Regions from separate parts of the Streptomyces sp. NPDC001093 genome, predicted to be linked through region 3. Evidence: riboswitches for the same ligand, from Rfam matches in the RefSeq annotation. Region 3 holds a riboswitch; each other region holds the start of a gene.

Region 1 (7,247 bases), on a different contig from region 3:
ACGGGCCCGTCCGGTGGCCAGATTGACGGTCGCCGTGACCCCGTCCAGCTTGCCGAGCTTCTTCTCGACGCGCCTCACACAGGCCGCGCACGTCATGCCGCCGACGGTCAGGTCGGTCGTCACCAGGTCGACGGCGACCGGTTCCCCGCCCATCAGTGGCCACCCCCGTGCATGTCCCCCATGTCGTCCGTGCCGCCTCCCCCGCCGGAATCGCCGTCCCCCCGGCTCGTGCCGGTGCCGTGCATGCCGGGCGCGACGGGTCCCGCAGCGGCACCGACGGCGTACGACACCGTGAACACCAGCGCCAGCAGGAGAAGGAATCCGCACAGGGCGGGCGGAGGCACCAGCTTCCGCAACACCGCACCCGCGCCGGAGGAGATTTGCCGGGGCTCGTCCATCAACCGCGTCTCCAGATCACGTCGTACGGTGTCGGTCGGATCGCGCCGTACTGCATCAGGAGTCGGGGCCTCCGGGCATCGAGTTCCGGAGCAACGTTGTGGTCCGCGTCACGTGAGGGACAACTGTGCCCAGAGGCCGCGGCGACGGAACGAGGCCCTGCCGGCGGCTACCGTCGGCAGGGCAGGTGCGCTACTCCGCCCGGGGCCCGGCGGAACGGCCGCGCACGACGGCGAAGCCCGCCGCCGCGAGGCCCAGCACGCCGACGACCAGCCCGGCGATGCCGAGACCGCGGGCGGTCGAGTCGCCGGCCGAGGTGGTCGGCTTGGCGCTGTCGGAGCCCTTCGCACCGGCCGGCGAGGCGGTCGAAGCGACACCGCCGTCCTCCGCGCCCTTGGCGGTGAGCTTGAGCACGGGTGCCGGGTTCTCCGGCTCCTGGCCGCCCTGGGCCTCCTCGATCCAGCGGACGATCTTGCCGTCGGAGTACGTCTGCAGCGTCTTGAAGGACAGCTGGTCGGTGTCGTCGGGCAGCTGACCGAAGGCGACGTTGAAGTCCTCGTACTGGCCCGGCGCGATCTTGCCTCCGGTGAAGGTGATCTCGGAAGCGGCGTCGGTGATGGTGCCGTCGTCGGTCTTGACGGGCGTCTTGAGCTTGGTGTTGGTGACCTGGGCGGTCCAGCCGTCCTGCGGGTGGACCAGCACGCCGAGGACCGGGTGGTCGGTGGGCAGGAAGACCTGGACCTTGGTGGTGGAGGCGTTGTCCTCCTCGTTCGGGACACGGAAGGTCAGCACGCCGTCGGTGGCGCCCTTGGCGTAGCTGTCGGGGTGGACGGTGACGTGCGCGGAGGCGACGCCCGCGGCAGCGAGAAGTCCGGCGGCGGTCAGGGCCGTGACGGCGCCGGCGCGGCGCAGGGTGGTGCGGGTCCTGGACATGAGGTGAGGGATCTCCGTACGGAAGAAGGGATGTCGGATTCAGATCGCGTACGACAGCGCGTACGACATCCCCATCGGCGGCCCCCGCCGGTGAACGGCGTACCTCAGCCGTACCTGCCGCAACCCCCACGGCTCACCGACAGCCCGACGCACCAGCCCTGGTCCGGCCGGCGCACGCCACGCCCCGCCGGCCACCTGCCACCAGGCGGCAAGCCCCGGCACGAACGCGACCGCCCACCGCAGCAGCGACCACAGTGCCACCTCACCGCGCCGCAGCCACCAGGTCAGCAGCAGGGCCGCCCCGGCATGCGCGGCGGTGGCGTGCGGTGTCAGTGCATGGGGCGCCTGGACCATCCGCATGCCGTGCATGACCATTGCCGCGTGATGGGGCTCGGCGGCGTGGAAGACAAGGTGCAACCCGCCCTGTCCGGCCAGAGTCCCCATGCCAATGGCGGCCAGCGACCGCTCACGGCCACCCAGCAGACAGCCGACCGCGAAGACGGGCACGAACGAGGCGATCTGTATCCACACCGGCGGCGCCATGCCCGTGGCCATGACATGCCCTACGGCAGCGAGCAGCACGCACAGCACGGCGAACACCGCCGCGCGCACGCTCCGCACCGCCAGGGACACACTCACAGCACCTGATGCTGCCACGTGCCCAAAGGATCTCTCCCCCGGCCCAGGCACACGCATCACCGCCCACGGACTCATACCTGGTCGACCTGCCTCCTCCTTACGAGTCGGACGCGAGTGCCGTTCAGTTCCCAGCCACCTCTGCGAAATCGAAGCACCGGTAGCACTCCAAGGAGCACGGGTGCACACCCACCGCCTCCGCGCCCCCTGCACACCACGGGGTCGCGCGTCCGCCTCGTCCACGCCGGGTATCCCCGGGACAGTCCCCCGCGGCCACCGGTCCGTCCGGACACCGGAGTGCCGCAAACCCCATGCCACGGAGGCGGATCAGCATGACCGACACCAGCGGGCTGGAGCCCGTCGCCACGTTCTGCGGCAACTGCGACTGCGGCTGTCCCCAGCTGTTCGTCGACCCGGCCGCCCCCACCGACCGCCGCATCGTCCTGACCGACGACTTCGGCCAGCACGTCCAGATGAGCGCCGACCAGTTCTCATCGATCGTCGCGGACGCCAAGGCAGGCAAGCTGGACGGCATCGCCTGACCGACCGCCGCAGGGCAAGGCGAAGGCGGCCCGCATCGGCGACTCCCTGCTCCAGTCGCTGAGACGCCGGGCCGCCCGACCCTCGCGACCGACCGGGTGTTCCACATCACACCAACGGCGCGGAACTCACCGTTCCACTCGGCCGACAGCTGACGTGACACCCGTACGCCGCAGGAGCAGCCCCCATGTCCGTCGAACCGCCCACCACCGCCCCACCCCGCACGGCCCGCGATGCCGGTGAGCCGGCCCTGGACCCCTCTTCCGGGGCGGCTCCCTCGGCCCTGCGCACGCTGCACCCGCTGGTGCTGCGCCTGCACTTCTACGCGGGCGTGTTCGTCGCGCCGTTCCTGCTCGTCGCGGCGGTCACCGGACTGCTGTACGCGGGCTCGTTCCAGGCCGAGAAGATCGTGTACGCCCACGAACTGACCGTCCCGGTCGGCGACCACAAGCTGCCGATCTCCCGGCAGGTGGCCGCCGCCCGCAAGGCCCACCCCGAGGGCACCATCTCCGCCGTGCGGCCGTCACCGCAGCCTGATGCGACCACACGCGTACTGCTGTCCGGAGTGAAGGGCACAGCCGCCGACCACACCCTCGCCGTGTTCGTGGACCCGTACACCGGCAAGGTGCGCGGCGCGCTGGAGCAGTACGGCTCCACCGGCGCCCTGCCGCTGCGCACCTGGATCGACGAGCTCCACCGCGACCTGCATCTCGGCGAAACCGGCCGCCTGTACAGCGAGTTCGCCGCCAGCTGGCTGTGGGTGATCACGGGTGGCGGCCTGGTGCTGTGGTTCGGCCGGCGCCGCGCCCGCCGCAAGGTGCGCGGCACCGCAGGGCGGCGACGCTCCCTGACCCTGCACGGCACGGTGGGTGTGTGGGCGGCCGGCGGCCTGTTCTTCCTGTCGGCGACCGGCCTGACCTGGTCCGCCTACGCCGGAGCGAACATCGGCGACCTCCGCGAAGCCCTCGGCCAGTCCACGCCGTCCGTCACCGCGACGGTGAGCAGAGGGCACGAGGGACACGACTCCATGGCGGGCATGGACATGAACGGCATCGACATGGGCTCGCACTCCGGCGCACGGTCCGACGTGGGTCTCGACGCCGTCCTGAAGACGGCCCGCGCCGAGGGTCTGTCCGACCCGGTCGAGATCGTGCCGCCCGCGGACTCTTCCTCCGCCTATGTCGTACGGCAGATCCAGCGCAGCTGGCCGGAGAAGCAGGACTCGATCGCCGTCGACCCGGCCACCGGCAAGGTCACCGACGTGCTGCGCTTCTCCGACTACCCGGTGCTGGCCAAACTGACCCGGTGGGGCATCGACGCCCACACCGGCACCCTGTTCGGCCTCGTGAACCAGATCGCGCTGGCCGGCCTCGCCCTGGCCCTGGTCCTCCTCATCCTCTGGGGCTACCGCATGTGGTGGCAGCGCGGCCGCGGCTCCGCCTTCGGCCGCCCGATTCCCCGCGGTGCCTGGCGGCAGGTGCCGGTGTACGTGCTGGTGCCCTGCGTCGCGGTGGTCGCCGTCGTCGGCTACTACGTCCCGCTGCTCGGGGTCCCGCTCGCCGGCTTCCTCGCGGTGGACATCATCCTCGGCTGGGTCACACGCCGTCGTACCGGGCACGCACACGCCTGAACCGAGCGGCCGTATCTGCGCGGGAGCGTCGCGCGACACTTGCCGCGATCGCGTGCGGCCGCTGATCTCGTCATGCTTCTCGGGACACGCAGTGTTCGAGCAGCGCGGCCGTCGGGCCCTCGACGAGCCGGTAGCGCACGATTCGGCCGTCCTTCTCGCCGTCGACGATGCCCGCGGTTCGCAGCAGGCGCAGAGCCTGGGACACAGCGGTGTCCCTCATGCCGGTGGCGACGGCGAGGTCGGAGACGGCGATCGGACCGGCCTCGTGAAGGGCGAGCAGCAGGGCCAGGCGCCCGGGATCCGACAGCAGAGAAAAGCGGTCGGCCCAGACGCGTACACGCTCGGGCTCACCGACGGCCGCGATGGCATCGCAGACCCGATGGCCGTCGATGATCCGCTGCCCGGCGCGTTCCGCGGGGACGAGATGCATGGACCCATCATCGCAGTCCGCGAAATCCCGCTTCAATACCTGCACAATTATGCAGCCTTGCAGCCTCGGCCTCCGGCCTTCTAGGGTGAGCGGGCCGTGGTGTTCGGGAAGACCGGTGACAGCCCCTCAGGGGCTCAGTCCGGAGCGGCCCTCGCCACTGTGATCGGGGAGTTCCCGCCCCATGCATTGCCACTGGCCTCGCGGCCGGGAAGGCAGGGGCGGGCGCGATGACCCGTCAGCCAGGAGACCGGCCACGGCAGCACGAAGCTGATCCACGAGGTGCTGGAGCGTGACCGTATGACCATGCCCGAAGGCGTGCCCGAAACCGCCGTCTCCCCTTCCTTCCGCTGGCGGCGCGAGGACACCGTCCGAACCGCCGGCCTCCTGGCCGTGATCGTCGCCCTGCACGTGGTCGCCTTCGGGATCCTCTTCCTGCTCGTGGTCCCGCGCCACTACGAGGTCGGAAGCAAGGCGTTCGGGGTGGGCCTCGGCATCACGGCCTACACCCTCGGCATGCGGCACGCGTTCGACGCCGACCACATCGCCGCGATCGACAACACCACCCGCAAGCTGATGGCCGACGGCAAGCGACCGCTCTCGGTGGGCTTCTGGTTCGCGCTCGGCCACTCCAGCGTGGTCGTCGTCATGGCGGCGCTGGTCGCCGGCGGCGCCAAGCTCGCCGGCACCCTGATGAACGACAACTCCCGGACCCACCAGGTCCTCGGCACCCTGGGCACCACGGTCTCCGGCGGCTTCCTGTACCTGATCGCCGCCCTCAACCTCGTCGCGCTGGTCGGCATCGCCCGTGTCTTCAGGGCCATGCGGAACGGGCAGTACGACGAGGCCGAGTTGGAAGCCCACCTCGACTCACGCGGCTTCATGAACCGCATCCTGGGCCGGCTCACCAGGTCCGTCCGCCGCCCCGGCCAGATGTTCCCCCTCGGCTTCGTCTTCGGCATCGGTTTCGACACCTCGACCGAGGTGTTGCTCCTGGCCCTGGCCGGTAACGGCGCCGCCGCCGGCCTCCCCTGGTACGCGGTCCTGTGCCTGCCCCTCCTCTTCGCCGCCGGTATGAGCCTGTTCGACACCCTCGACGGCACCTTCATGAACTTCGCCTACCAGTGGGCGTTCTCCAACCCCGTCCGCAAAGTGTTCTACAACCTCACCATCACCGGCCTCTCCATCGCCGTCGCCTTCTTCGTCGGCACCATCGAACTGGTCGGCGTCCTGCACGACAAGCTCAGGCTGAGCGATGGCGTCAGCGGCTGGATCGCGGGACTGAACCTCGACAACGTCGGCTACGTCATCGTCGGCCTGTTCGTGGTCGTCTGGGCCGTGGCCATCGGCTACTGGCGCCTGGCCAAGGTCGAGGAACGCTGGGGCACCCACACCGCCGACGCCGGCTGACGACACCACTGCGGAAAGCGGGCGGGCTCTGCCTGGACGAAGTCGAGGAAGGGAATCCACTCGTCCAGCGGGTGGCGCACACGGACGACCGAACCGCTGCGGCGATGAGAGCAGTGAGCATGAACAGGTGACGGTGGCCCGGGACCGCCGCTGCGCGCCCTGGACCGCCTCATCCTCATCCGCGACGAGGTCGAGGCCGCCGTCGGATGGCAGACGATGCCGGCCGCGGTGCTGCCCCGCCCGGCGGGGACCACCGTGCTCGACCCGTCGAAGTACGCGGTGGCAAGGCACGTGGACGAGTACGTGGGACTGGTCCGGGTGGGACCGCTGACCCGGCAGCCTCGGATCGGGTTGATCGCCGTCCGGGAGCTCGTCCGCCGCTGACGCTCCGACGCATCGCACCGAGCGACCGCTTCCTACACCGCCCCCGGCTGCGCGCGGCGGCGCAGGTCAGGTCCTCAAGCGCCGCGTACAGGCGCTGCGGGTGGAAGGGCCGTTCGCGCCGCCAGACGAAGGTGCTCACGCCGTGCTCGTCGCACGACTGCGGCAGCAGCGCGCACGCAGGATGCGCACGGGCGGCGGCCGCTGCCACGTCGAAGCCCGCCAACAGCGCTGCCCCCAGGGCACCGTCGCTCTCCACCCGTACGCTTCGTGCGCCTGGTGTGAGCTGGGCGAGCAGCGCGTGCGATGACTCCCGGCCATGGCCTGCGACTCGACGGAGTCCCACAGTTCCACGACGGCCAACCGGTACGTTCCCTCCGCTGCGAGCCGCAGCAGCCCGGGGACGAGATCCTCGCGAAGTGCGCAGCACGCGCAGTCATTCACCAGGGGTGCATCGCCACTGCCCAGCAAGCCGTCGGCGTCGCGCACCACCTTCGAGCCCCTGAACCGCCCTTCCGTGAGCCGGCATGGTGGCCGCACGCATAGCCAACCCCCGAACTATGGTGCCCCACCACATGTGCCCCTGACCTGCATCTTCCTACGGTGTGCCGACACATACCCGTCCCCACCGCACACGAGGAAGTGGCGCACATGGCATCCGAAGCAGCATCCGCTCCCCCAACCACCGCCAGCCTCCCCCGTATCGTCGCCGCCAGCCTCATCGGCACCACGATCGAGTGGTACGACAACTCATTCGACCGGGGCTAGGACCTGCGGCTTTCCATGATTCGGGCCCTCTAAGTCAGCACGGAACCAGCACGGGGGTTTGTAGCGCGCTGACTCGGTGCTGGCCAACCTGCTTCGCAGCGCGCTCCATTGCCCCGACCGCATCCA
Region 2 (7,247 bases), on a different contig from region 3:
GCACAACGGGCGTCACTGGCGGTGGCGCTGCGTCTGCGTCCTGCCTCACCCCGCTGCTCCGGGGGTGGGGCGGGGGCCGTTGACTGGGCCCCGCATCGCCACAACTCCCGCGCGCGAGCGCGGATGTTGCGGGAGCCGTTCCGGTCCGCGTGATCAACGAATCCGCAGGACCGGCATGCGAAGCGGGCCTGGGAGACCCGGTTCGCCTTGTCCATGTGCCCGCACTCTGCGCAGGTGCGGGGGGTGTACACCGGGTCGACGTACACCACCGGTACCCCCGCCCGGCGGGCCTTGTACGCGATGAACTGCCCGAGCTGGGCGAAGGCCCAGCTGGAGTGGGTGGCCCGTTGGGGCCACATGCTTCGCAATCTTGTGACTGATGCAGGTCTTCTTGATCACATGTTGGGCAGCTTGTGCCCCCAGCCCCCAGCCCCCACCTGGACTTCACTTCGCCGTACGTGCGCTGCCGCAACTCGAAGTTGCGCTTCACATCCTTGTCGAACGCCACGCGACTACACCAGGTCGCAGCCTCGTTGCAGGCGCGCGGAGTCGCCTCAAGTGCCGCCGCCTGCAAGGGCGTCGGCACGCACCTGCACGTTCACAGCGGATCACTCGATCGAGCGACTGATCTGGCTGCACGACCGTACGCCCGAGAAAGACCCATACCTGGATCCCTCCGTACCGGTTATATCCGGGGAACACGCTCCGAAGCCGCCACAACACAACATCTGGGGGTGACACGACAGCCCGCCACTAGATGTATGCTCATCCTCGCTGTCGCCGCAGGGGAATCCGGTGTGAATCCGGAACTGTCCCGCAACGGTGTACTTGTGCATGTCCGTTCCCAGAAACGCCGTGCACAGGAGTCAGTCCGAGGACCTGCCGGCAGCGCACCCGGCCGTCCGGTCCGGGTGGCCTTCAGACGTCCGGGCCTCGTGGGATGGGCCGGTGGACGCGACGCCGTGCGCGCTCGTGGCTGCCCCCTGCCCTCCACAAGGCCCCCGTGCCGATCGAGGGAGAGCCCCACGTGACCATCGCGCCAGCAGATCCGGCTTCAGCCAGCGGCCTGGAGACCGACGGTCCCGGTACCGCGTTGCTGCGGACCCTGACCGAGCTGACCGCCGACCTCCCCGACGCCGACCCCGGCCGGGTCGCCGCCGCCGCGCTGCGCGGCCGGTCCGCTCGGGCCGACGAGGCGGAGTTGCGCGAGCTGGCCACCGAGGCCGCCGCCGGGCTCATCTCCGAGGACCCCGCCTACTCCCGGCTGGCCGCCCGGCTGCTGACCCTCTCCATCCGCGCCGAGGCCGCCTCGCAGGGCGTGACGTCCTTCACCGGGTCCGTGGCCGTGGGGCACCGCGAGGGGCTCATCGCCGACCGCACCGCCGACTTCGTGCGGCTGCACGCCGAGCGGCTCGACGCGCTGGTCGACCGCCGGGCCGACGACCGCTTCGGCTACTTCGGCCTGCGCACCCTGCACAGCCGTTATCTGCTCCGGCACCCGATCACCCGCAAGGTCATCGAGACGCCCCAGCACTTCATGCTGCGGGTCGCGAGCGGCCTGGCCGAGGACGACACGACCCGCTCCGTGGACGAAGTGGCCGCGCTCTACGGGCTCATGAGCCGGCTCGACTACCTCCCGTCCTCCCCCACGCTCTTCAACTCCGGCACGCGGCACCCGCAGATGTCGTCCTGCTACCTCCTCGACTCCCCGCTGGACGAGCTGGACTCCATCTACGACCGCTACCACCAGGTCGCCCGGCTCTCCAAGCACGCCGGCGGCATCGGTCTGTCGTACTCCCGTATCCGCAGCCGCGGTTCGCTGATCCGCGGCACCAACGGGCACTCCAACGGCATCGTGCCGTTCCTGAAGACCCTGGACGCCTCGGTGGCGGCCGTGAACCAGGGCGGCCGGCGCAAGGGCGCCGCGGCCGTCTACCTGGAGACCTGGCACTCCGACATCGAGGAGTTCCTGGAGCTGCGGGACAACACCGGCGAGGACGCCCGCCGCACGCACAACCTGAACCTCGCGCACTGGGTCCCGGACGAGTTCATGCGCCGGGTCAACGCCGACGCGCAGTGGTCGCTGTTCTCCCCGGCGGACGTGCCGGAGCTGGTGGACCTGTGGGGCGAGGAGTTCGACGCCGCCTACCGCAAGGCCGAGGAGGCGGGCCTGGCGAAGAAGACCATGCCGGCGCGTGAGCTGTACGGCCGGATGATGCGCACGCTCGCGCAGACCGGCAACGGCTGGATGACCTTCAAGGACGCGGCCAACCGCACCGCCAACCAGACGGCCCTGCCGGGGCACGTGGTCCACTCCTCCAACCTCTGCACGGAGATCCTGGAGGTCACGGACGACGGGGAGACGGCGGTCTGCAACCTGGGTTCGGTGAACCTCGGTGCCTTCGTGGCCGACGGGGACATCGACTGGCAGCGGCTGGACGACACCGTCCGCACCGCCGTCACCTTCCTCGACCGCGTGGTCGACATCAACTTCTACCCGACCGAGCAGGCGGGACGGTCGAACGCCAAGTGGCGTCCCGTCGGCCTCGGCGCGATGGGTCTGCAGGACGTCCTCTTCAAGCTGCGCCTGCCCTTCGACTCGCCGGAGGCCAAGGCCCTGTCCACGCGGATCGCCGAGCGGATCATGCTCGCCGCGTACGAGGCCTCCGCCGACCTGGCCGAGCGCAACGGCCCGCTGCCGGCCTGGGAGAAGACCCGTACGGCCCGGGGTGTGCTGCACCCCGACCACTACGGCGTCGAGCTGACCTGGCCGGAGCGCTGGGCGGCCCTGCGCAGCCGTGTCGCCGAGGTCGGCATGCGCAACTCCCTGCTGCTGGCCATCGCGCCCACCGCCACCATCGCCTCCATCGCGGGCGTGTACGAGTGCATCGAGCCGCAGGTGTCGAACCTGTTCAAGCGCGAGACGCTGTCCGGTGAGTTCCTGCAGGTCAACTCCTATCTGGTGCAGGACCTGAAGGAGCTGGGCGTGTGGGACGCGCGCACCCGGGAGGCGCTGCGCGACTCGGGCGGCTCGGTGCAGGACTTCGCGTGGATCCCGGCCGACGTACGGGCGCTGTACCGCACGGCGTGGGAGATCCCGCAGCGCGGCCTGATCGACATGGCGGCGGCGCGCACCCCGTTCCTGGACCAGGCCCAGTCCCTGAACCTCTTCCTGGAGACGCCGACCATCGGCAAGCTCTCCTCGATGTACGCCTACGCCTGGAAGTCGGGGCTGAAGACGACGTACTACCTGCGTTCCCGCCCGGCGACCCGCATCGCCCGCGCGGCCCAGGGCCAGGCGCAGCCCCAGAAGACCATCCCCGTCCAGCAGGTCGCCGACCCCGACGCGGTCGCCTGCTCCCTTGAGAACCCCGAGTCCTGCGAGGCCTGCCAGTAATGACCGCTCCGACCACCACCCGTAACACGAACCTGCTCGACCCGGGCTTCGAACTCACCCTCCGCCCCATGCGCTACCCGGACTTCTACGAGCGCTACCGGGACGCGATCAAGAACACCTGGACCGTGGAGGAGGTCGACCTCCACTCGGACGTCGCCGACCTCGCGAAGCTGACGCCCGAGGAGCAGCACCTCATCGGCCGCCTGGTCGCCTTCTTCGCGACCGGTGACTCGATCGTCGCCAACAACCTGGTGCTGACGCTGTACAAGCACATCAACTCCCCCGAGGCGCGGCTCTACCTGAGCCGTCAGCTCTTCGAGGAGGCCGTGCACGTCCAGTTCTACCTGACGCTCCTGGACACCTACCTGCCCGACCCGGACGACCGGGCGGCGGCCTTCGCGGCCGTCGAGAACATCCCGTCCATCCGCGAGAAGGCGCAGTTCTGCTTCAAGTGGATCAACAAGGTGGAGAAGCTGGAGCGGCTGGAGACGAAGGCCGACCGCCGTCGCTTCCTGCTCAACCTGATCTGCTTCGCCGCGTGCATCGAGGGCCTGTTCTTCTACGGCGCCTTCGCGTACGTCTACTGGTTCCGCAGCCGGGGCCTGCTGCACGGTCTCGCCACCGGCACCAACTGGGTGTTCCGCGACGAGACGATGCACATGTCCTTCGCCTTCGACGTGGTCGACACCGTCCGCAAGGAGGAGCCGGACCTGTTCGACGACGAGCTGGGGCAGCAGGTCACCGACATGCTGAAGGAGGCCGTGGAGGCCGAGCTGCAGTTCGCGCGCGACCTGTGCGGCGAGGGCCTTCCGGGCATGAACACCGAGTCGATGCGGCAGTACCTGGAGTGCGTCGCCGACCAGCGCCTCGGCCGCCTCGGCTTCGCCCCGGTGTACGGCTCGGAGAACCCGTTCTCCTTCATGGAGCTGCAGGGCGTCCAGGAGCTGACGAACTTCTTCGAGCGCCGCCCGTCGGCGTACCAGGTCGCGGTGGAGGGCACCGTCGACCTGGACGAGGACTTCTGAGCCGGCGCTCCGTTTCGGGGATACGCCTACCGGCGCGCGTTCCGGGGCCCTGAGGCCGCCTGAGCGCGCGCCGGTACCAGGTGTCCTGCCCCGGCGCTCCTACCAGGGCAGCGGCCTCAGCAGCAGGTTGTGCGGGCGGAGCGTGATACCCACGCGGGTGGTGTCGTCGGACCCGGCGACCTGCTCGAAGCGGTACTTCGCCGAGATCGCCGCGGTGATCAGGCTCAGCTGGGTCATGGAGAAGTGGTCGCTGGGGCACTTGCGGTTGCCGACGCTGAAGGGGCTCATGGCGTACTTGGGCACCTCCTTGGCCCGCTCCGGCAGCCACCGGTCGGGGTCGAAGTCGAGGTGGCGGTCGTAGGAGCGGGCGTCGCGCTGGATCGCGTAGGGGCTGTAGACGATGTCGGCCCCGGCGGGAATGCGATAGGCGCCGAGCGCGGTGTCGGTCACCGCGCGCCGCGTCAATATCCATACGGCCGGCCTGAGCCGCATGGCCTCGACGACGACATTGTTGGTGTGCGTGAGTGAGCGGACGTGTTCGAATCCGACCGGTCGGCCACCGGTCACGGATTCGACCTCGGTCCGTACCTTCTCGGCGTGTTCCGGGTGTTCCGCGAGGACCTGAAGCAGCCACATGATCGTGGAAGCCACTGTTTCGCTTCCGGGGGTGAGTATGGCGACGACCTGGTCGTGGATCTCCTGTTCCCCGATGGGGTCGCCATTGTCGTCCTTCGCCTCCAGCAATGCCGTCAGCAAATCGTCCGGCTTTTGACCAGATGCCCTCCGCTCGGCGACGATCTCGTCCACCAGCAGATGCAAATCGGCCAGCGCCCGGTTGAATTCGCGGTTGGCCGGGAAGGGCAGCCGGTACAGCGGCCCCAGCGGGATGACCATCCGCCGGTACATGCCGCGGAAGACGGTGGCGAGGTCGATGCTGAGCCGCTCGGCGCGCTCGTCCATGTACTCGCCGCGCAGCAGGCAGCGGGCGGCGATGCGCACGGCCACCCGGAAGGACTCCGAGGTGCAGTCGACGGTCTCGCCGGGCCGCCAGCGCTCGGTCAGCCCGTGCGCCTCCTCCTCCATGATCGGCCCGTAGTCCGGGATCGCGTCGAGCCGGAACGCGGGCTGGATGGTGCGCCGCTGACGCCGGTGCCGGGGGCCGTTGGCGGTGGCCACGCCCTCCTTGCCGAGCAGCCCCTCGAGGGACTCCCACAGGGGTCCGTCGATCTTGAAGTCGGGGTTGAGCGCGAGCGCGCCGGTGAGCTCCGGGGTGGTGACGGCGTACACCGTCTTGGGGCCGAGCTTGAGGCGTACGACGTCGCCGTGGTCGCGGAGTCGGGACATGAACGCGAGCGGGTCGCGGACCAGTTGCAGGCCGTGCCCGAGGCCCGGAACGGCGCCTCCGGCCAGCGGGGGTTCACGCAGCTCGGTGGTCTCGGAGGTCAGGGGGTGCACAGACTCGACGGTCATTACTCACCTGCCGCTTCGTTCGTGACGTACGGGGGCGTGGACCGGTCGTCCCAGGTGTCGACCATGTACCGGCCGGACTCGTGGTGGAACCAGTAGACGGAGCTGAACCAGTTCCGCATATTGCCGACGCAGGCGCGCACCGCGGCGCTCAGTTCCTTTCCGTGGACGGTGCCGTCGGCGAGGTCGTCGGCGAATTGCAGGGCGTCCTGCTCGACCTGGAGGAATTCATCGATGCATTCCTCGACGCGCCGCCTGACTTCGTCCACCGATTCCTCGAGAGTCAGCCCCTCATGGGTGATGAGACTGATGCCGAGATTGTGGACCTCGTCGCCCGCGATTTCCTTCGGCAGCGAGCACAGATCGTTGTACCAGGCGGCGAATTCCTGGCTGAGCAGCGCGGCCCGGCGATAAGCTGGGTCTTTTCTTACGGAATCCGGGAGTTCACACCCGGCGCTCGGCTCCAGCAGGTCCGTCCATATCCAGTGGGCGAAGGTGTGCCGGCGCAGGACGAGGTATTCCTCGACGCCGGGGATGTATCCCTCGGTGCGGTTGCGGAACTCGCGGTCGTAGGCCTCGACCACCGCGTGGAAGTGCCGGGCGAACCGCTGGTTCCAGGTGCGCGACAGGAAGCCGTACAACCGCAGCACGCTGTCAGCGAACCCCGCGACCAGCGGGTCCGGGTGGTGCAGATGGTGCCGGGGTGCGTCCAGGGCCGCGTGCAGGCGGTGCCTGAGGCGCCGCCAGTCGTCGGCCCGGCCGTGGACGACGTACCGGTCGTGGCGGTCGTCCCAGACGAAGAACCATGCGCTGTAGTCGGCGATGGCCTGCAGGACCTCGTCGGCGGCGCCGAGGTAGTAGCCCGCCATGAGGTCGGTGTAGCACAGTCCGTCGGCATATTCCTGCACCTTGTCCGCCGGCATGAGCCGTTTTTCCAGCAGCCAGAGACGTGTCTTCTCCTGGAGTCGCGGCCAATACGGGTGCAGTTGCCGAGGAAAGGCGGACTCGATCACCGGGAGTGCCAGCGAGGGTGGTACTACGACCGCCATCGGCGTCGCTGTGGTGCTGTGTGGGAAAGCATGCACGTACAAACCCCTCTCAGCCGCCAGGAGCGCACGCCCCTCCCGTCGTGCCGGGCGTGCGCCGTTGCGTATCCCCGCACTTACATTCAGCACCACAACTGACCGTCATGGGAACGGATTTGCTTCACTCACTACCCCAAGGTGCCGAGAATCCCCCCTTGCGTGACCGATTAAGGATCACCAGGAGGACAGAAGGGATCAGTTGTACGCCGCACGGACGAGCGAGGCCGGGCAAGAGAAGGGCGCCCGACCGGGAGCGATCCCGGCCGGGCGCCC
Region 3 (7,247 bases):
CGGCGACACCTACGTCGATCGCCCGACCGTGACGACGAGGGGGAGCACCCACACGAATGCAGCGTTCATGGGTCTCACCTCCTCGGCTGGTACACGGTCAACTGCAAGCTAACAGATCGATGATCAACCCGCCCAACCCTTTTTCCCGCCACGTGCACGGCCGAACACGCCCTCCGCAACCGGGTGTTCTCCGCCGTGGAATGATGACCGGCGACACAAGGCGACGGCGGGGAGTGACGCGGCGTGCCCGAGAGGCCGGCGGAAGAGGCGTCGGACGACGCCGTGGCGGGGAGCGGCGCGGCACCGTGCCGGGTCGTCGTGTGCCGGGACTGCTGCTGCGGCAGTCCCAAGGTGACCGGGGTCGATCACGCGGCGCAGACCGCGCGTCTGCGGGCGGAGGTGCCGGTGCGCATCTCCGACTGCCTCGATGTGTGCGACCAAGCCAACGTCGTCGTCGTACAGCCGTCCGCCGCGGGCCGGGCCGCCGGCGCGCGGCCGGTGTGGCTCGGGCTCGTCAACGACCCCGACGCGACCGAGGACATCGTCACCTGGGTCCGCTCCGGCGGCCCCGGAGTGGCCCCCCTACCGGACATCCTCGGCCTGTACGCCTTCACCCCGCCGCGGCGCCGCACGGATTCCCGCTGACCCACCGGTCCCGTACCGTCCCACCAGGTGGGAGAGGAAGATCACTTGGGAGAGAGGCGGTCTTGGTCATGCGCGCGTCACGCGGTACGGTCGATCCGATATCGATGACGGCGAAACGGAAGCCGGTGGGAATCCGGCACGGTCGCGCCACTGTATGCGGGACCCCCAGGGGCTCGTGAGTCAGACCCGTGGTCGTCGTCCTGTGCACCACCGAGATGGGACGCGAACTCCCAGAGGAGGGTCCTGCCATGGCGCAGACCGTCGCCCAGCCGACAGCCACCACCCCCGTCGTTCCCGCCCAGCTGCCGCTGAAGGCGATTGCTCCCTGGGCGGTCTTCTTCGGCATCCTCATGCTGATCCTGCTCTACTTCGTCGGCGCCGAGCAGGGCGCCACCTCCGTGTTCAACGGCACGGACGTCCACGAGTGGGTGCACGACGCCCGCCACCTGCTGGGCTTCCCCTGCCACTGACGCGACGAACACCGCGCCCATGAACTCCGCAACCGTACGGAACCTTCTCGTCCGGGGCATGCTCGCCGGTCTCGCGGCCGGTGTGCTCGCCCTGGTCGTGGCCTACGTGCTCGGTGAGCCGAACGTCGACAAGGCCATCAGCTTCGAGCAGGCTCACTCCCACGAGCACGAGATGGAGGTCGTCTCCCGCTCCCTGCAGTCGACCGCCGGCCTCGCCACCGGTGTCCTCGTCTACGGCGTCGCCTTCGGCGGCATCGCCGCGCTCGCCTTCTGCTTCGCCCTCGGCCGCGTGGGCCGCTTCGGCCCGCGCGCCACGGCACTGCTGCTGTCGGGTTGCGCGCTGCTCGCCGTGTACGTCGTCCCGTTCCTGAAGTACCCGGCCAACCCGCCGTCGGTCGGCAACCCCGACACCATCGGCAAGCGGACCACCCTGTACTTCCTGATGATGCTGCTCAGCGTCCTGCTGGCGGTCGCCGCCACCATCCTGGGCAAGCGGCTCGCCCCGCGCCTGGGCACCTGGTGGGCCACGGTGGCCGCAGTGATCGCGTTCACCGTCGTGATCGGCCTGGCCTACCAGTTCCTGCCCGCCGTCAACGAGGTGCCCAAGGGCTTCCCCGCCACCCTGCTGTGGCGGTTCCGGCTCTCGGCACTGGCGATCCAGACCGCTCTGTGGGCCGGATTCGGCCTCGCCTTCGGCGAGTTGGCCGAACGGCTGCTGAACCCCAAGCCGGTTACGGCCGCGAACCGGCGAGCGGTTCCCGCCGCGCACTGACTCCCCGCGTACGGCACAGGGCCCGGCGGAACCGCCCGCCGAGCCCTGTGCCGTTCCGCCTAATCGGCCTCCGCCGCGGCAAGCGGACACCCCAGCCGCAGATTCCAGCGCCCGGCCCGGCCGCTGAGCTCCGTCACGGTCAGCGGCGGCACGTCGAGGCGCCAGAAGACGGCCGCGGGCATGCCGAGCGCATGGACGACGGCCCCCCGCACCACCTCCGGCTCGACCACGGCGACCGTACGGCCCTCCCACTCCTGCGCCTCGGCCAGCCAGCGCGCGACCCGTCCGCACAGATCCCGCACGGACTCACCCCCGTGCGGTGCGCACTCGGGGTCGGTGAGCCAGCGGTCCACCGCCTCCGGCTCGGCGGCCCCCACCTCCTCCAGGGTGCGCCCGCGCCAGCGGCCCACGTCGAGACCCGCCAACTCCGGTACCTGCAGGCCGTCGAGGCCCAGCGCCGCGGCCGTCTCCCGGCAGCGCACGCCGGGGGAGGTGAGGACACGGACCGCGGAGGGCAGGGTTCCGGCCGCCGAGCGGGCACGTGCCGCTCCGCTGCCGTCGATCGAGCCGCCGTCGTCGAAGCGGGCCTGGCGCAGCGACGCGCTCATGGCGGGGGAGAGGAGAAGGACTCGGCTGGTCACGTGGTTCAGAGGTACCAGCATCCGCGCACGGCACACAAGGCCCGGCCGACGACCGGGCCGGCCGGGGGTTTGCGGCGCACCGCACGGACTGGCGATCATGGGGTGGCTCGGTTCCTCCGGAAGAACAGGCGGCGGCACGTGATACCTCCCGTTCCCTCCATCGACCGGCGCCGGCTGCTCGGCCGGGTCCTTCCCGCCGCGGCCGCGACCCTGCTCACCGGGACGGCCGCCGCCTGTGCCGGGACGGGTTCCTCCCCGCGGGCGGCCGAGCCGCTGCTGGCGTTGGTCTACCGAGGGCCCGCGGCCTGTGACGGATGCGCCGAGGCGGTCGCCGCGGTGCTGAAGAAGGCCCCGCGTCCGTTCACGGTCGCCTACGTCGGCCCCGACGAGGACGTCCCCCTGACCGCGGCCGGTCTGGCGGACGCCGACGTCTACGCACAGCCCGGCGGCAACGACGATCTCGGCGGCACCTGGACGAAGCTGAGGGGCGCCGCCGGGGCGATCCGTGACTGGACGCGGGCCGGCGGCCGCTACCTCGGATTCTGCATGGGCGGCTATCTGGCCGACAAGGACCCGGGGTTCGGCCTGCTGCCCGGCGACACCGACCAGTACATCACCTCACCGCGCGCCTCGGTCCATGACGCGACGGACACGCTCGTGCCGGTGACCTGGAAGGGCAAGCGGCGTCACATGTACTTCCAGGACGGGCCGTACTTCGTGCCGGCCGGCGGTGCGGACGTGTCCGTACTCGCCAGGTACGACAACGGCACGGCCGCCGCTGTCGTCGCGCCGTACGGCAAGGGGCGGGTCGGAGTCGTCGGGCCGCACCCGGAGGCGGATGCCTCCTGGTACTCCGACGCAGGGCTGAGGAATCCCGACGGCGTCCGCCTCGATCTCGGCCACGACCTCATCCAGGAGACCGTCAAGGGGCTGTAGCGGTCCACGCCGCGCGCCCTCCTGCCGGGCAGGAGTCCGCGGTTCAGCGGAAACAGGCCTCCAAGCCGAAGACGTACGTCGGGTTCGTACCGGCGGCCGAAGGCATCGGACAGGACGGCGTCACCCGCAGACCGGTGACATCGGTCCACACACCCTCCCGGCTCACCCGCACCGTCGGCCCCCTCCTCTGGTTCGCGGTGCTCCGCCCGTACGGGGGCCGGGCGGAACACCGCGAAGTCCTGGGCGGGCGCGCTCGTCGGACAGACGGCCGCCCGCCGGTCCGCTACAGCGCCACGTCTCCGCACAGGTGGACCTCGACGCCCAGCTCCGCGAAGAGGGCGGCCTTGGCGCGCAGCGCCCTGTCGGCCGTCTCCGCGTCGGGGGCGTAGGCCACGTTCAGGTGGTTGGCGCGGTGGCGGGCCATGAACTGGTCGCGGCTGACACCGTGCAGCACCGCGTGCATGATCGGCCACTGCGGGGTGGTGGCCTCGAGGCGGCGCCGGGTCTCCTCCGCCGGCAGCTCGATCGCGGTGGCCCGGCCGAGGTCGACATGCAGCCGGCCGTCCATCAGGAACACCCGGGACCAGACGACCTCACCCGGCCTGGAGACCCCGCTGAGCGTGCCGCCCCCGAGCGGGAAGTACATCGGGGGCTGCCGCATGCTGTACGACTTGTGGTAGCCGCCGTTGTGGGAGGCGGGCACCGAGCCGGAGATCTCGAAGACCCACACGAACCGGCCGTCGTACTCCTCGCCCCAGCGGATGTCGTGCAGCGTGGTGGCCGGGTCCAGGCCCATCGCCGTCCAGATCCGGTTGGTGACCAGGGAGTCGACGGCGACACCCTCGTCCACCTCGTTGAAGTGCGGCAGCGGCGCGCCGGCGTACAGCTCACGGGCCCCGTCGCGGCTGAACACCGGCGGGCGCTGGACGTTGTTGAGCAGACCCTCGGCGAGGTCGCTCGCCGGGACGGTGTCCTTCAGGCCCTGCTGGTACTGGATGCCGACCGCGTCGAGCCCGAAGTCGTCGGCGATGCGCAGCGCGGCTATGTACATCTTGAACTGGCTGAGCAACTGGGCGTCGGTGAGCTCGGTGGCCTCGTCCGTACCGGTGTGGAAGGTCATGCCGGCGTGGTCCAGCCAGGCGCGGACCACCTGCGCCTCCTCGTCGGAGACCTTGTTCATCTCGGCGACCAGGGCACTTTGCGACAGCCGCTCCTTGTAGATGCCGAGCGGGTTGAGGAACTCGTCGTCGATGATGGCGTTGTACATGCCCATGCAGCCCTCGTCGAAGACACCGATGATCGCCTTCTCCTCGCGCAGCTGCCGGGCCAGGGCCACGCCGAGTTCGGTCTCTGGGTCCTCGGGCAGCGGCGGCAACGGCCGGACATGGCTGGTGTCGTGGGTGAGGGTGCCGGTCTCCAGCCAGGTACGCAGGCCGTCGCGAGCCCAGTCGTCGGTGAAGTCCGGGCTCCACAGCACGGAGTACGCGCGCCCGGCCTTGGTGAGGCTGCCCGCGAGGTTCAACAGGCCCACCAGGCCCGGGAATTCGCCGCTCCAGTTGGCGACGACCAGGATCGGTCCCCGGTGGTCGCGCAGCCCGGCCAGGACGTGGTGGCTGTACTGCCAGACACCTTCCACGACGATCAGCGGCGCGTCCTTCGGCAGTGTCCTGAACACCTCGATGCCCGCGCGCTGGCTGTCGATGAAGCCGTGCCCCTTGGCCGCGTCGAAGGCATGCCCACGGCGGACCTGCCACCCGAGGTCGGTCAGCGCCGCGGCGAGGTCCTTCTCCAGCTTCTCCTGGGTCGGCCAGCAGGTGACGTTGGCGGCGGGGCGCAGGTCACCGCTGGCCACGGTGTAGACGGTCCGCGGCTCGGCGGCAACGGGCCGGCTCGGGACGGGCAGGGCGTACGTGGTCATGCGATCTCCGTTGGGTGTGCGTATGGGGGGCGGGGCCACCCCCGGCCGTCCGGGTGGGGCGAGTCGGGGTCCGGTGGCTTTCCGGCCGTCCGGGTGGGGCGAGTCGGGGTCCGGTGCCTTTCCGGCGTCCGGGTGGGGCAAGTTGGGAGGCCGGTGGCTTTCCCGCCCTCCGGGTGGGGCGAGTTGGGGGGCCGGTGCCTTTCCGGTCGTGCGGATGGGGTGAGTTGGGGGCCCGGTGGCTTTCCGGCCGACCGAGTCGGGCGAGTAGGGTCGGGCGCCCTTCCAACCGACCGAGTCGGGTTCGGTGCCTTTCCAGCCGACCGAGACGGGTGGTGGGTGGGCATAGGCCGGGGGGCCAGGGGGCGGAGACCCCTGGCGGGGTTCAAGGGGCGGAGCCCCTTGGCCTGGGACTCGGAAGGGCTCAGCGCTCCTGCAGCGGGGCCAGGGCATGCACGGTCGCCGAAGTCTCCCGGTACAGCCGCCGGTACAGGCCGTACAGCTCGTCGTACCGCCGCCGCCGCTCCGCACACGGCGTCACCGTCTCCCGCACCGGGTTCCAGTCGTCGATCCCGGCGTCCCCGACGAGCTGTGCCGCGAGCAGGGCACCGCCGTAGCTCGCGCCGATCGTCGTGCTGCGCAGCTCCTGCGGCCGGCCGGTGATGTCGGAGACGATCTGAGTCCACAGGGCGCCCTGGGTGCCGCCGCCGACGGCGACCACGCGGCGGATGTCGCCGCCCGCCTCCTCGATGACCTCGATGTTGTGGCGTACCCCGAAGCCGGTGGCCTCCAGCGCGGCCCGGTAGAGGTCGCCGCGGGTGTGGGACAGGGTGAGTCCGGCGATCACCCCGCGGGCGTCCGGGTCCATGATCGGAGTACGCTCGCCGGAGAAGTACGGGAGCATCAGCAGCCCGCCCGCGCCGGGCCCCGACTCGGCGGCCAGGCGGGTCAGTTCGGCGTGGTCGCCGGCGGCGAACAGATCGCGCAGCCAGTTGGTGACGGCGCCCGAGGTGGCCATGCCGCCGGCCAGGTTGCGGGTGCCGGGCAGGGCGCCGACGGTGCCCCACAGCGACGGGCTGGTGAGCGGCTTCGGCACGGTGTGGATCAGGAACATGGTCGTGCCATACATCAGCATCAGGTCACCGGTGTGCTGAGCACCCACGCTGAGGGCCTCGGCCCAGGCGTCGATGGTGCCGGTGGTGACGGGGATGCCGGCCGGCAGGCCCGTCGCCGCGGCGGCCTCGGCGGTGACGGTGCCGGCCGCCTCGCCGGACCAGCGCAGCGGCGGAAGCTCGATACCGGGGGCCACCTCGGCGACCCAGGGGCCGTACCACTCGCCCGCGAGCGTGTCGTAGAGCGGGGTGCACTGGCTCGCCGAGTGGTGGTCCAGCACATAAGTCCCGGTGAGCTTGCGGACCAGCCAGGAGCTGGGCATGTACAGGCGGCGGACGCGCGCGTACGGCTCGGGCTCCTCCTCGGCGACCCAGGCGATCTTCGGCCCGGCGGCCTGGGTGGTGAGCGCGGAGCCGCACCGGCGGATGATCTCCTCGGCGCCGAGCTGTTCCTCGATCCGGCGGATCTGCCGGACCGAGCGGGTGTCGACGCCGTAGAGGATCGCGGGACGCAGCGGGGTGTCGTGCTCGTCGGTGAGCAGGACGCAGGGGCCCATGCCGCTGACCCCGACGGCGAGCACGCTGGTGTCGTCCGGGCCGGTCAGCTCGCGGGCGATGTCGGCGAACTCGTGCCACCACACGGAGGCGTCCATCTCGAAGCGGCCGGGACCCGGCCGTGAGGGGGTGTGCTCCCGCACGGCCGAGCGAATCAGGGTGCCGTCGAGGCCGACGAGGACGCCCTTGCTGCTCGATGTG
Region 4 (7,247 bases), on a different contig from region 3:
TCGGTGAGCCATTCGACGTCGTGGCCGCCGGCCTCGATGAGCCGGTGGATCAACTCGTCGCCGCCGGAGGGGTATTCGGTGAGGCCGTAGCCGGCTTCCCGGAGGGCGTCCAGGACCCGGACCGCCGACGCGGGCGTGTCCAGGCCGACCGCGTTGCCGACCCGGGAGTGCTTGGTCGGGTAGGCGGTGAAGACCAGCGCGATCTTCTTCTCCGCGTTCGGCTTGTGCTTCAACCGCGCGTGCCGCAGGGCGATTCCGGCCACCCGCACGGCCCGCTCCGGGTCGGCGACGTACACCGGGACCTCGTCCGGACCCTGCTCCTTGAAGGAGAACGGCACGGTGATCAGCCGGCCGTCGAACTCCGGGATCGCGACCTGCATCGCCGCGTCCATGGGGGAGAGCGCGGCGTCCGACTCCTCCCACGCGGCCCGCGAGGAGGTGAGGCAGAGCCCCTGCAGGACGGGGATGCCGAGGTCGGCGAGCGCGCCGATGTCCCAGGACTCCTCGTCACCGCCCGCCGAGGCCTGCGAGGCGTGCGTACCGCCGGCCGCCAGCACGGTCGCGACCAGCGCGTCGGCCTTCCCCAGCAGCTCGTACAGCCCGGCGTCCGCGCCGCGCAGCGAACCGCAGTACAGGGGGAGCGCGTTGGCGCCCTTCGCCTCTACGGCGTCGCACAGGGTGTCCACGAAGGCGGTGTTGCCGCTGAGCTCGTGGGCCCGGTAGAAGAGCACGCCCACGGTGGGGCGTCCGTCGACGAGCGCACGATCACCGTGGACGCCGTACTCCGGCATCTTCCGCGGCTCCTCGAAGCCCTCGCCGGTCAGCAGCAAGGTGTCCGAGAGGAACCGGGACAGCTCCAGCAGGTTCGCGGGCCCGCCCTCGACCAGGTACTTCAGTGCCTCGGCCACCACACCGGCCGGCACCGACGACTCGGCCATCAGCTCGGCGTCGGGCACGGCCTCGCCGCCCAGCAGCACGGTCGGGATCCCGGCCGCCTTCAGCGCGGCGAGCCCGTCCTCCCAGGCCCGTTTGCCGCCCAGCAGCCGTACGACGGCGAGGTCCGCGCCCTCGATCAGCCCCGGCAGCTCCTGCTCGACGTCCACCCGCGTCGGGTTGCCGATGCGGTAGTCCGCGCCGGAGGCCCGGGCCGCCAGCAGATCCGTGTCGGCGGTCGACAACAACAACACTGTGCTCATGCAGGCGCTCCCGGTGGGATGAAAGGCAGTCCTTGCGGCGCGCCCGACTCGATGAGCCGCCACAGCGCGTCCGTGTCCGCGTGCTGTTCGATCAGGTCGCCGAGCCGGTCGAGCTGCTCCTCGCGCAGCGCGGCGAAGGAGGTGTCCGGCGCGGGCACGAAGCGGCGGCCCGCGGCGGCGGCCACCTCGCGCAGGAAGGCCCGCCGGAAGCCGTCCGACTCCAGCGAGCCGTGCCAGTGGGTGCCCCAGGTCCGGCCGACCCGGCAGCCGTCCAGGAAGGGTTCCCCTCCTTCCAGGGAGGCGACCCCGTGGTGGATCTCGTACCCCTCGACCCGCTCGCCGAGCGCCTCGCCGGCCGGCCGGGTCAGGGTCTTCTCGCGGGCGAACCGCACCCGCACGGGCAGGATCCCCAGGCCGGCCACATGCCCCTCGCGGCTCTCGACCTCGTCCTCGATGTGCTCGCCGAGGATCTGGAAGCCGCCGCAGATGCCGAGGACGGGCCTCTCATCGGCGGCCCGCCGCACGAGGGCGTCCGCGAGGCCCCGCTCCCGCAGCCACTGCAGCGCCCGGACCGTGCCCCGGGTGCCCGGAACCACGACCAGGTCCGCGTCCGCCAGTTCCTCCGGCCGGTCCACGAACCGCACCACGACCCCCGGTTCGGCGGCGAGCGCGTCCACGTCCGTGAAGTTGGACATCAGCGGGATCGCGCACACGGCGACCCGCAGCACGTCCTCGCCGGCGGGCGGGGTCACGGCCGACTCGCGGACCGTGCCGCGCAGCGAGACCCTCCCCCACGCTCGGCTTCGCTCGCGCGGGGGGACCCCCATCCCATCCTCCTCGTCGATACCGAGCCCGTGCCGGAACGGGAGGACACCGTAGGTGCGTCGCCCGGTGAGGCCCTGGAGCATCTCCAACCCGGGCTCCAGCAGGGAGACATCGCCGCGGAACTTGTTCACCAGGAACCCGGCTACCAGCTCCTGGTCCTCGGGTGAGAGCAGGGCGACGGTGCCGAAGAAGGAGGCGAAGACGCCGCCGCGGTCGATGTCGCCGACGACGAGCACGGGCAGCCGCGCGTTCCGCGCGATCCCCATGTTCACGATGTCGGTGCGCCGCAGATTGATCTCGGCCAGGCTGCCCGCCCCCTCACAGATCACCGCGTCATACGTGCCCCGCAACTCGGCGAGGCAGTCCAGCACCGTGCCGAGGAGCTTCTGCTGCCGTCCGCCGTGATAGCCGCGGGCACTCAGCTCGCCCACGGGCCTGCCCAGCAGCACCACCTGGCTGCTCTGTTCGCCGCCCGGCTTGAGCAGCACCGGGTTCATCAGCGCGGTCGGCTCGATCCGGCACGCCTGGGCCTGCATGGCCTGCGCCCGCCCGATCTCCGCGCCCTCGCGGGTCACGAAGGAGTTGAGCGACATGTTCTGCGCCTTGAACGGCGCCACCTTCACGCCCTGGCGCACCAGCCACCGGCAGATCCCGGCCGTCACGACGCTCTTGCCGGCGTCGGAGGTGGTGCCGGCGACGAGGAGTCCCCCGTTCACTTCCCACGTCCCTTCAGACCCTTGACGACACCATTGACGAGGAGGCGCGCGGCGACCGTGGTGCCGAGCGCGAGCACGCCGACGCGGCGGGAGAGCCGTACGGCCCGGTCGATGTCGGTGACCTGGACGGCCCGGCCGGTGTCGCCGTTGAGCACGGGCCGGTGCTCGACGCGGCCGCCGTAGGAGAGCGTGCCGCCGAGGCGCACGCCCAGGGCGCCCGCGAAAGAGGCCTCCACGGGGCCCGCGTTGGGGCTCGGGTGCTGGTGGGCGTCGGCCTTCCAGGCGCGCAGGGCACCCCGCGGGTCGGATCCGGCCGCGGCGGCGAGTACGGCGGTGAGCCGGGCCCCCGGCCAGCCCGCGACGTCGTCGAGCCGGGCGGAGGCCCAGCCGAAGCGCCGGTAACGCGGGGACCTGTGACCGACCATCGCGTCCAGGGTGTTGACGGCCCGGAAGCCCAGCAGCCCGGGCACCCCGCCCACGGCCCCCCACACCAGGGCGCCCACGACGGCGTCGGAGGTGTTCTCGGCGACCGACTCGACCACGGCCCGGGCGATCCCGTCGGCGTCCAGCGCCTGCGGGTCCCGGCCGCACAGGTGCGGCAGCCGCGCCCGCGCCGCCTCGACGTCCCCGGACTCCAGGGAGCGCCCGATGGCGCGGGCCTCCCGGGCGAGCGACGTACCGCCGACGACCGCCCAGGTGGCGGCGGCGGTCAGCGCGACGGAGGCGGCGGGGCAGGGGCGTACGGCGCGTGCGGCCAGCGTGCCGAGTGCGACGGCGCCACCGGCGCACACGACGGTGTGCACGGCGCCCCAGCCGCGGTGGTCGTGCCACAACGCGCGGTCCACGGCAGCGGCCGCACGTCCGAACGCGGCGACCGGATGCCCGCGGCGCGGATCGCCGAGGAGCAGGTCACCGAGAAGACCGGCGGCGGCGCCGTACGCGAAAGTGCGATCGGCACCCATCGGCTCAGCCGGCCATGGGTACAGGAGCGGGCCTGGTGCGGGTCCTTGTCCTTCGGCAGCCGGGCATGGCGATCGATGTCCTCACTCAGGGTGTCCGCGCCCTGGTTCGACGAGATTCGGCGGTGAGAGTTCCTGGCTCCCGGGGTTTCTTCCCCGGTGACAGTGGCGGGACCGCGCCGGATTCGCACCGGCTTCCTCTCTTGCCGCCGTACATGGCCTGGGCAGTCCACCACGCGCCCGGAACGGCCGTCAACTTGCCGTTGACCTGCGAGGGGAGAGTGTGCCGATCCCCACATCGCGGGACGCCCGTGGCCTGTGGGTACGGCGAAGGCTCCCCTCCGTCACGCTGGGAGGGGAGCCTTCGTGCTGCCTGGTTCGTGGCGGTCCGTCAGGACTTGGACACGATGAGGAAGATGCCGTACGCCACCGCCGCCGCGCAGGCCGCGAAGCAGACGTAGGCGCCGGTGACGGCGAGGGCGGCGGAGTCGCCCTGGGCCGCGGCCTTCTCGCGCCGGGCCAGACCGTTGATGCCGAGGGTGAACAGGGCCACCAGGCCCACGGTGAACACGAGGCTGGCGCCGAAGACGGAGCCGAGGGCCGACCAGTCGATCTTCATGGGGTTGCTTCCTTGGTTACCGGTGGGGCCGGGGTCAGACGGTCGCGGCCGGCGGGGCGGCCTCGGGCGCGGGCTCGGTGGCGGCCGGGGAGGCGATCGTGGCCGTCAGGTCCTCGGTGATCAGGCCCGCCGGGGGCGGGGTCACCGCGGCGATGGCGGCGGTCACCACGCCGGCCGGCTCCTCGGTCTCGGCCACGACGTTGGTGTGGTCGACGACCTCACGGCGGGAGATCTTCCAGATCGCGGCGCTCGCGGCGACCAGGAAGACGGCCACGACGGCGGTGCCCCAGTCACCGAGATCGGTGACGGCCTCGGCGCCCCCGCCGACCAGCGCGGCGGCCGGGAGGGTGAGCACCCAGGCGACGGCCATGCGGGTCGCGGTGGACCAGCGGACCACCCCGCCCTTGCGGCCGAGGCCGGCGCCCATCACCGAGCCGGAGACGACGTGCGTGGTGGACAGGGAGAAGCCCAGGTGGGAGGAGGCCAGGATGGCGGTCGCGGCGCTGGTCTGGGCGGCGAAGCCCTGGCGCGGCTCCAGGTCGGTCAGGCCCTTGCCCATGGTGCGGATGATCCGCCAGCCGCCGATGTAGGTGCCGAGCGCGATGGCCAGGCCGGCGGAGAGGATGACCCAGGTGGGAGGGTTCGAGCCCGGGGCGATGGCGCCGCCCGCGATCAGGGCGAGGGTGATGATGCCCATCGTCTTCTGGGCGTCGTTGGTGCCGTGGGCGAGGGAGACCAGGCCGGCGGAGGCGATCTGGCCGGCGCGGTAGCCCTTGCGGGTGGCCTCGCCGTCGGCCTTGCCGCCGATGCCGTAGGAGAACCGGGTGGCCAGCATCGAGGCGACGCCCGCCACGATCGGCGCGGCGACCGCCGGGAGCAGCACCTTGGTGACCAGGACGTCGCCGTGCACGGCGCCGAAGCCGGCGGAGGCGACGGTGGCGCCGATCAGACCGCCCATCAGGGCGTGCGAGGAGCTGGAGGGCAGGCCCACCAGCCAGGTCACCAGGTTCCAGAGGATCGCGCCGACCAGGGCGGCGAAGATGACCTCGGGACGGATGCCCTTCTCGTCGACGAGACCCTTGGAGATCGTGTTGGCGACCTCCACGGAGAGGAAGGCGCCCACCAGGTTCAGGGTGGCGGACATGGCCACCGCGATCTTGGGCTTCATGGCGCCTGTGGAGATGGTGGTGGCCATCGCGTTGGCGGTGTCGTGGAAACCGTTCGTGAAATCGAACGCGAGAGCGGTTACCACCACTATCGCGAGGATCAGCGAGAAGCTTTCCATTTACCCAGGCAATCGTTCGAGGTCATTGGCTGGACGACCGTAGGCAACCTGGGTGAACGGAAGATGAACTGAGGCAGGCGTAGGGGTGTCCAGAGGGGGGGATCGAGGTTCCGCCCGGCTCCCGCGTCCCAGGCGCGCCATGGCTACCGGCCGCGCGCGAAGGTCCGCAGCCGGGCGGCGGTGCCGTTGAAGAGATTCTGGTCACCCGGCAGCCGGCCCCGGGTGCCGAACTGCCAGAACGTCCAGTACCGCCACCCGCCCGGCAGCTTCCCCGGCCGCGCGGCGTCGTGCCGGGCGATCCACAGGGCGTGGCTCTTGGCGAACGCGCGGCTGTTGCCGGTGCACAGCCGCCACCACTGGGTCGTCGTGTAGAGCACCGGACGGCGGCCGGTCTCCCGCTTGACCTCGTTGCTGAAGGACCGGATCCAGCGGACCATCCGCGTCCTGCTCAGGCCGTAGCACTTGTGCCGCTTGTTGTACGGGTTGTACTCGATGTCGAGCACGGGCGGCAGTGTCCGGCCGTCCGCCCGCCAGCCCCCGCCGTGCCGCACGAAGTACGCGGCCTGCCGGGCGCCGGAGGACCTGTCCGGCCGTGCGAAGTGGTACGCGCCCCGGTACAGGCCCGCCTTGCGCGCACCGTTGTACTGCTGGGAGAAGTAGGGGTTGCGGTAGTCCGTGGACTCGGTCGCCTTGACGTAGACGAACCGCGCGCCCCTGGACCGGGCGGCCGCCCAGTCGACGCGCTTCTGGTGGGAGGAGACGTCGTGCCCCCGGGGCAGGCCCGAGGCGAGCGCCTCGGGCGCGGCCACGGTGCCCGTCAGGGCGAGCGCCGCCGCGGCCGCCGCGAGGACACCGGCGCGGTGACGGAGAGGGGTGCGTTCGCGGGCCATGTGTCTCCCCGGGTCGGCGGACGAAAGATCGTTCCGTCGGGCAAGAGTGACCATTGAAGGCCGGATGATCTTCGAATGGGCGCCTTTCTGCGGCGATTCACCCCGTCTTTCGCCCAATCGGGGGCATGCGCCCGCGGCCGACGGCGACCGACCACACCCCTCCACGGGGCGCGGCTGGCAGGATCGCGGCATGGCTGAACAGCGGCGGGACGCGGAAGAGGAACGGATCTGGGCGGAGCTGGTCGCGACGGCGCGGCGCACCGTAACCGACGGGCTGGTGGTCGGCACCTCGGGAAACGTCTCGGCGCGCGTCGGCGACCTCGTGCTCGTCACCCCGTCCGGCGTGCCGTACGACCGGCTCACCCCGGACCACCTCACCGGCGTCGACCTCACCGGACGCCAGGTGCTCGGCGCACTGGTGCCGACCAGCGAGCTTCCCATGCACCTCGCCGTCTACCGCACCACCGACGCCCGCGCGGTCGTCCACACCCACGCCGTGCACGCGACCGCGGTCTCCACGCTCGTGCCCGAGCTGCCCCTGGTCCACTACATGGCCGCCGCCCTCGGGGGCCCGGTACGCGTCGCCCCCTACGCCACGTACGGCACCGACGAGCTCGCCGAGAACATGGTCCGCGCCCTGGCCGGCCGCTCCGGCTGCCTCCTGCAGAACCACGGCACGATCACCTACGGCGTCTCTCTCGACCAGGCCTACGACCGCACCGCCCAGCTGGAGTGGATGTGCCGCCTGTGGCTGACG

Evidence for each region. A riboswitch is a leader RNA that binds a small molecule or an ion and turns the genes downstream of it on or off. The one in region 3 is predicted to bind cobalamin.
Region 1: linked by a shared signal. The riboswitch ahead of nicT (Nickel transporter NicT) and the one ahead of ABT288_RS29025 (CbtB domain-containing protein) in region 3 are both predicted to bind cobalamin.
Region 2: linked by a shared signal. The riboswitch ahead of ABT288_RS28575 (ribonucleoside-diphosphate reductase subunit alpha) and the one ahead of ABT288_RS29025 (CbtB domain-containing protein) in region 3 are both predicted to bind cobalamin.
Region 4: linked by a shared signal. The riboswitch ahead of ABT288_RS11215 (cobalamin biosynthesis protein) and the one ahead of ABT288_RS29025 (CbtB domain-containing protein) in region 3 are both predicted to bind cobalamin.

Annotation. Positions count from the first base shown of each region.
Region 1 is NZ_JBEPBF010000024.1:14,356-21,602, forward strand. It holds gene ABT288_RS14875 (heavy metal translocating P-type ATPase) at 1-153, opposite strand, end outside; gene ABT288_RS14880 (hypothetical protein) at 153-398, opposite strand; gene ABT288_RS14885 (YcnI family copper-binding membrane protein) at 589-1,329, opposite strand; gene ABT288_RS14890 (hypothetical protein) at 1,369-1,968, opposite strand; gene ABT288_RS14895 (hypothetical protein) at 2,298-2,507, shown strand; gene ABT288_RS14900 (PepSY-associated TM helix domain-containing protein) at 2,693-4,135, shown strand; gene ABT288_RS14905 (metalloregulator ArsR/SmtB family transcription factor) at 4,206-4,565, opposite strand; cobalamin riboswitch at 4,615-4,835, shown strand; gene nicT (Nickel transporter NicT) at 4,863-5,972, shown strand; partial or broken gene ABT288_RS14915 (GNAT family N-acetyltransferase) at 6,120-6,338, shown strand; partial or broken gene ABT288_RS14920 (CobW family GTP-binding protein) at 6,394-6,848, opposite strand.
Region 2 is NZ_JBEPBF010000067.1:4,115-11,361, reverse strand. It holds gene ABT288_RS28580 (zinc ribbon domain-containing protein) at 1-359, opposite strand, end outside; cobalamin riboswitch at 762-901, shown strand; gene ABT288_RS28575 (ribonucleoside-diphosphate reductase subunit alpha) at 1,028-3,397, shown strand; gene ABT288_RS28570 (ribonucleotide-diphosphate reductase subunit beta) at 3,397-4,422, shown strand; gene ABT288_RS28565 (bifunctional albaflavenone monooxygenase/terpene synthase) at 4,522-5,892, opposite strand; gene cyc1 (epi-isozizaene synthase) at 5,892-6,974, opposite strand.
Region 3 is NZ_JBEPBF010000068.1:44,776-52,022, reverse strand. It holds gene ABT288_RS29030 (hypothetical protein) at 283-645, shown strand; cobalamin riboswitch at 719-856, shown strand; gene ABT288_RS29025 (CbtB domain-containing protein) at 894-1,115, shown strand; gene ABT288_RS29020 (CbtA family protein) at 1,135-1,887, shown strand; gene ABT288_RS29015 (histidine phosphatase family protein) at 1,947-2,528, opposite strand; gene ABT288_RS29010 (BPL-N domain-containing protein) at 2,667-3,464, shown strand; gene ABT288_RS29005 (fucose isomerase) at 3,748-5,382, opposite strand; gene ABT288_RS29000 (FGGY-family carbohydrate kinase) at 5,804-7,247, opposite strand, start outside.
Region 4 is NZ_JBEPBF010000016.1:101,998-109,244, forward strand. It holds gene cobN (cobaltochelatase subunit CobN) at 1-1,196, opposite strand, end outside; gene ABT288_RS11210 (cobyric acid synthase) at 1,193-2,737, opposite strand; gene ABT288_RS11215 (cobalamin biosynthesis protein) at 2,734-3,699, opposite strand; cobalamin riboswitch at 3,804-3,945, opposite strand; gene ABT288_RS11220 (hypothetical protein) at 4,088-4,315, opposite strand; gene ABT288_RS11225 (inorganic phosphate transporter) at 4,350-5,600, opposite strand; gene ABT288_RS11230 (lysozyme) at 5,744-6,490, opposite strand; gene ABT288_RS11235 (class II aldolase/adducin family protein) at 6,681-7,247, shown strand, end outside.